DNA from 2 places in the Pseudoalteromonas sp. NGC95 genome. Region 2 is predicted to be linked to the other one. Evidence: predicted binding sites of a transcription regulator. Region 2 holds the regulator's gene; the other holds the start of a gene.

Region 1 (3,428 bases), on a different contig from region 2:
TTTATGTCTGTTAGTTTATTCACACACAAGTTAAGTTGGTTAAGTAGGTAGTTGACTCTGTTTGCTATCGCTACACCTGAATCAAGTAATTTTACATTCCCTTCAAAATACTGACTAATAGGCTCTGCTAATATTGGAAAGTGCGTACATCCTAATACAAGTACATCTATAGTTTTATCTATATGTAGGTCATCAAGCACTTGATGCAACTTGTTTGTATCCAAAGACTCTGTAAAAAAGTATTGCTCAGCTAAAGTTACTAACTCCACACTGCTATATAGATTAACGATTACATTACGTGCATGCTCAGTAATTAATGTTTTAGTGTATGAACTGGCGACCGTTGCCGGTGTGGCTAATAAGCCAATATGATTTGAACGTGTTAACTCTGCTGCAGGTTTTATTGCTGGCACAACACCTACTATAGGAATATCTGTCATTTGGCGAACAGCGCTAAGTGCAGATGTAGAAGCGGTATTACACGCTATTACAATTAAATCAACGTTAAGCGTATTAGCTTTGATGAAATGAATAAGTGAGCATAATCGGTTAATGATGGTTTTTTGGGATTGAGCACCATAAGGTAGTAATGCATTATCCATAAAATAACTGTACTGAGCATTAGGGATACTTTTCTTTATATGCTCAAGTACAGTAGTTCCACCAATACCTGAATCAAAAACCATTATATGCGCTGACAAACTACCGTTCCCACTTTACTTTAAGAACGGCAGTTTGCCATGAGGTATTTATAAAAGAAAGTAGTTTAACTTTGCGTGGTTTCTAAATCAGCAAGCCTGTCGGCTGCCGAATTTAACTGATTAAGGTTTTCGAACATAGACTTTGTGTAATCTACTAACTTATCTATTTGCTCCTGATCTTGATTTAACCATTGGAGAATGCCAGCTAGCTGATTTTGTAATCCAAGCTCACCCGCTTTTTCAAAAGCATTTTTAAGGTCGTCATTAAAAGGAGCTAAACCCTCCGCTACTTGTTTTTCTGGTGCTGGTCTATATTCTTCATAGCTTTTAACTGTTGCTATTGTTTTTGTTTGGCGTAAATCCATAGAAAAAGCCACCAGCTGATCGCTGTCTAAACTCAGCTCTTGTGCTTGTTCAAATGCTTCATCTAAATCACCACCAAAAAAGGTTTTACTTAAATCTTGTAAGTCTTCCATCATTACATTAATAGCTTCTTGCTCTTGCTCATTTAAGTCACCATTAACCGACATCGAAAATGATACCTGTCGAGATTGCGATGATGAGCTTGCAAACGACTCGCCATTATTGTTTTGCTGATAGCCACTTGCCGACTGAGATTCAAATGCATCTGCAAAGCTAATACTTACCTCGTCACCTTCTGCGGTGGTAAATTTATACTCTGCATTACTCGTCATACTAACATATTGAGCCTGGCTTATATTTACGCTGGCTGGTTGTGGGTTAAATAACGACTCTTCAAACTTATCGAGCCCATAGTAAATTCCCTCTTTGGACTTATTAATCCCCTCTTCCATGTCATCATTAAATACGCCTGTACCTTTGAGTTCATCAACAGCGTCGTCAATCCCTATTTGGACTCCTTTGCGCGCGTCGCCTAACATATCTTTGAGCTTTTCGTCATCAGCGCCGTTAGCTTTTGCTTTATTAACAGCACTACTTACAAAATCGAGTACGTTTTTTACTATTTCATCAAAATCAAATAGTGGTTTATCTGCTTTTTTTTCTGCGATAGGCAATCCAAGCTGCTCAGCCATTTTATCGCCAAGCACCTTTGCAGCCAACTCTCGGCCTCGTTGTTGATAGCTATCTTGAGGAGACGTAATTGTAGGTTGCTGTATATCAGCTTTATTATTGAATTTATTGATGTTGTTGTTTGGCGTAAAGCCATAATTACCTATTTTCATGATTCGTCTCCTAAGCGTGCGTAGTTTATTATCGGCTGTAACAATAAAAACTAAAGTACAATGTTCAATAAAACAGCATAAATGCTAGCCAAAACTAGACAAATACGCAGCGCTCCCTACAATAGCGCCGATAAACAGATCTTAGATAAGGTAGTAGCGTTAATGGCAGTTATTAAAATAGATACCACACAGTACCAAGCGCAGTTAAGTGAAAAAGAGCAGCGTATTAGTGCGCAGTTTCAACGTTTTGGTGTGGAGCAACTAGAAGTATTTAGCTCAGAGCCAACTAACTACCGCCAACGTGCTGAATTTAGAGTATGGCACGACGGTGACGATCTGTTTCACATTATGTTTGATCAACAAACAAAAGAAAAAATCCGTGTTGATACATTTGATCCAGCAGCGCCTCTAGTAGGTGAAATAATGCAGGTGATGATTGAAAATCTTAAGCCTTGTGAAATATTACGCCGTAAGTTATTTCAAATCGATTACCTATCAACGCTAAGCGGTGAAATTTTAGTAAGCTTGCTTTATCACAAACCACTGGATGATGAATGGTTAAGTGAAATTAAAGCACTGAAAGAAAAGCTTAGCAGTAAATACAAAATTGACTTTATAGGCCGAGCTCGCAAACAAAAAGAAGTACTAGGTGATGACTTTGTAACTGAACGTTTAACAGTTAATGGTCAAGAGCTTATATACCAACAAGTAGAAAATAGCTTTACTCAGCCTAATGCAAAAGTAAATATTAATATGCTGGAGTGGGCACAAGATTTATGTAAACCACTTAAAAATGATTTACTAGAACTGTATTGTGGTAACGGTAACTTTTCAATTGCATTAGCGGGCTGTTTTAATAAAGTATTAGCAACAGAAATATCAAAATCATCTGTTCACTCTGCTCAATACAACATTGCTAAAAACAACGTAGAGAACTTAGATATTATTCGTATGTCGAGTGAAGAGTTTACTCAAGCAATGAATGGCGAGCGTACTTTCTCTCGTTTAGATGGTATTGACCTTAAAAGCTATGACTGCCAAACCATATTAGTTGATCCACCACGCGCGGGCATGGATGAATTAACGTGTGACTTAGTGGCTAATTACGAAAACATAATTTATATATCGTGTAATCCTGAAACCCTTGAGCGTGACCTTGATCACTTAACACGTACGCATAACGTTAAGCGCTTTGCTATATTTGATCAGTTCCCTTATACGCATCACATTGAGTCGGGTGTTTTCTTGCAGCGCAAATAAATACGCTCAGTAAACGTTACCCATAAAAAAGCTCCTTGTAGGAGCTTTTTTAGTTTTAGCTAAACTTACTTGTTAGCTAAGTAATTAATCAGTTTGCTAATATCTTCTGGTTCAGTAATACCCGACTCACGACCTAGGTTTAATTTATACTTACCATTTACAATAAATGTAGGTACGCCACGTAGTGCGCCTTTTTCTTTAAAGTAGTCTTGATCTCGTTTCATTTTAGAGCTTAGCGTACGTACCGAGAAGCTTTTAAACA
Region 2 (3,428 bases):
TGGCATTTAGTAACTCGGTATCTTCTGGATTATTTTCCAGTTCAACTAACTGTTCAGATAAAAGCTCTAGGATTTCTCCTGCCTCTACAAGAAAGTCTTGTAAAATATCTTCATCGACTTCAAACATGCAGTTACTCTCCTCTTAGAAGCCCAAACTTGATAAAAGATCATCGACTTCATCTTGATCAGACACAACATCATTACGCGATTCTTTATCAATAATAGGGCCTTCAGGACCTGCTAAAGTTTGTGTGGCAACTGGTTCTTTTATTTTTTGTTGTTCTACTTTATTCGCTGTGTTGTCACTGTCATCTTGTTCAGCAAACGCTGTTAAAAGATGAAGTAAGCTTTCTTCTACTTCTCTAACAAGTTCTATAACACGGCGAATAACTTGACCTGTTAAGTCTTGATAGTCTTGAGCCATTAGTACATTTGTCATTAAGCTTTGAAGCTCATCCGTTTTATGATGAGAGTTATTCATAAACTTATCGATACTATGGCAAAGTTGTTTAAACTCACCAAGCTCAATTTCCCGGCTCATTAAACGATCCCATGTCGGTTTGATATGAGATATTTCATCTGCAAGTTGCTGAGCTATAGGTAAACTAGCCTCAACAGCATCCATTGTTTTATTAGCCGCATTTTCTGTCATTTCTATAACATAATTAAGCCGCTTTTTAGCATCTGGAATCGCATCTGTCGTTATGTTAGTTAAGCGAGTATCAAGCTCAAAGCTTTTAAGTGCTTCGTGCAGTTGACGAGTCAACTTCCCAACTTCAGCAAATAATTTAGACTGCTCTTGCGAAGCTGTCTCTAAAATCAACTGATTAGCTTTATCTTGCTCATCGTTTTCTAAATAAATGACGAGTTGACGAGCTTGTTCTAACGTTATTTGAGGCGCAGCTGGTGCTGACATAAGCCTCTCCCCCATCATTAGCCTAAGCGTTCAAATACTTTTTCTAATTTAGTTTTTAATGTTCCAGCTGTAAATGGCTTAACAATATAACCATTAACGCCAGCTTGCGCTGCAGCAATTATTTGTTCTTTTTTAGCTTCTGCCGTTACCATCAATACAGGGATATGTTTTAACTTATCATCTGCACGAATTGCTCTTAAAAGGTCAATACCTTGCATTCCCGGCATATTCCAATCTGTAACCACAAAATCAAATACTTGATTTTGTAACATAGGCAAAGCTGTAGACCCGTCATCAGCTTCTTGAACATTAGTGAAACCTAAGTCACGTAATAGGTTTTTTATAATTCGTCTCATCGTTGAAAAATCATCAACTACAAGAATTTTCATGTTTTTATCCAAAACATCCCCCAGTGAGGTATTAACCTTAGTTTACTTACTACTAGTTTATCCAGTCATTGATTTTAGCTTTAAGCTTAATCATCGCCTGACCATGTATCTGACTTACACGCGATTCGCTTACATCGAGTATATGTCCTATTTCTTTTAAATTCATTTCATCGTTATAGTATAAAGAAAGTACCATTGCATCACGCTCTGGTAATGACTTTATTGCATTTAGCAAAGACTCATTAAACCGATCATTTTTAACATTATTAAAAGGTTTGTCTAGCGCTAAATCTTGGCCTACGGGAGTAATAACATCCTCATCTACACCAAGGTCTTCTATGCCTAATACTTTACTGGTATTAACATCATTTAAAATATGATGGTACTCATTGAGTGAAATTTCAAGTTTTTCAGCAACTTCTGTATCTGTTGGTTCGCGATTCAGACTGCTTTCGAGCCCAGTAATTGCTTCTGCAACTTGTCGGCTTTTACGGTGTACTGAACGAGGAGCCCAATCACCACGGCGCATTTCATCAAGCATAGCCCCGCGAATACGAATACCGGCGAAGGTTTCAAAGCTTGCGCCTTTTGTTGCATCAAAGTTTTTTGAAGCTTCTATTAAACCTATCATTCCTGATTGAATTAAATCATCAAGCTGAACGCTAGGTGGTAATCGAGCAATTAGATGACATGCCACTTTTTTAACAAGCGATGCATGTTTCTCAACAATCACATTTAAGTTTTGTGTTGATTGATATCCCATAGCTCTATTCACCAATGTTGTCATAATTAGCCGTTTACTAGTTTCTCAATGAAAAACTCTAAATGCCCAGATGGTTGATTTGGTATTGGCCATTTAACTGCTTTTGTCGCCAGCGCTTTAAACGCGAGAGCGGCTGGCGAACTTGGAAAGAGCTCAACAATCACCTTTTGGCGACGTGTTGCTTTACGCATATTTTCGTCATAAGGAACCGTTGCTACTAGCTCCATTGAAACATCTAAAAAGCGATCGGTAACTTTAGATAGTTTTGCAAACAATTCAGTGCCTTCACGCATGCTGCGGACCATATTGGCAACAATTTTGAACTTGTAAACACCGTGCTCGCGGCTTAATACTTTAATAAGTGCGTAAGCATCGGTTATTGATGTTGGTTCATCGCACACAACAACCATTACATCTTGTGCTGCTCGTGAGAAGCTTAGCACCATGTCTGAAATACCAGCGGCTGTATCTACAATTAAAATATCAAATTCGGTATTCAATTCGCTAAATGCACGAATTAGCCCGGCATGCTCAGATGGCGATAATTCAACCATACTTTGCGAGCCCGATGTAGCGGGTACAATTTTAATACCAGCAGGCCCTTCAACTAAAATCTCGTCAAGCTCACATTCACCTGACAAAACGTGTGATAAATTGCGCTCTACACGTAAACCAAGCATCACATCACAGTTTGCTAAACCTAAGTCAGCATCCAGCACTAATACTCTATTACCTTGTTGCCCTAGTGCAATAGCGGTATTTAGAGAAACATTTGTTTTCCCCACCCCACCTTTACCACCGGTTACAGCGATAACTTTTACGCCGTTGTTATTGTTTTGACTCATTTTGCGCAGGCCGCTTGCTTGATCTAATACTGTGTTAATCATACATCCCTACTGTACTTGGCGCCACTGCTTGGTGCCTTGAATGTTGTGCTTTTGTTCTTTTTAAATATAACTGCTCAGCCTTTTTCACTAGTTTTTCAGCATTTGCAACACGAATATCTTCTGGCACTCGTTGACCGTTAGTAAGATACCCTATTGGAAGGCGATTTTGAATCGCAATACTAATAATCTCACCCAAACTTAATGATTCATCTAACTTAGTGAAAATACAACCACTTAACTGTACTTTTTTAAAGTGACGTACTGTTTCTTGTAATACATTAATTTGTGCCGTCGCGCTTAGTACTAAGTAGCTGCGAATATCCACACGTTGGTTACGCATTAACGTGTTTAACTGCTCAGTTAAACGTAAATCTCGCTGACTCATACCTGCTGTATCAATTAATACTAGACGTTTATTTCGTAAATGATATAAAACTTCAGCTAATTCATTAGCATCTTTAACTTGCTTTACA

Evidence for each region. Region 2 encodes FliA, which starts transcription of late flagellar genes. Its sites were predicted from a motif close to CTAAAGNTNNNNNNNNNNNNGCCGATA; they were not measured.
Region 1: I6E70_RS19475 (DUF5610 domain-containing protein) is a predicted target of FliA. The motif match lies at 1,936-1,962, and genes of this name have one in related genera.

What each region holds. Positions count from the first base shown of each region.
Region 1 is NZ_JADYWR010000035.1:984-4,411, forward strand. Features, by position in the region: gene murI (glutamate racemase) at 1-701, opposite strand, end outside; gene I6E70_RS19475 (DUF5610 domain-containing protein) at 767-1,906, opposite strand; gene trmA (tRNA (uridine(54)-C5)-methyltransferase TrmA) at 2,069-3,166, shown strand; gene I6E70_RS19485 (thiol:disulfide interchange protein DsbA/DsbL) at 3,232-3,428, opposite strand, start outside.
Region 2 is NZ_JADYWR010000005.1:192,352-195,779, forward strand. Features, by position in the region: gene I6E70_RS06805 (chemotaxis protein CheA) at 1-127, opposite strand, end outside; gene I6E70_RS06810 (protein phosphatase CheZ) at 143-916, opposite strand; gene cheY (chemotaxis response regulator CheY) at 934-1,317, opposite strand; gene I6E70_RS06820 (RNA polymerase sigma factor FliA) at 1,358-2,068, opposite strand; gene I6E70_RS06825 (MinD/ParA family ATP-binding protein) at 2,095-2,955, opposite strand; gene flhF (flagellar biosynthesis protein FlhF) at 2,948-3,428, opposite strand, start outside.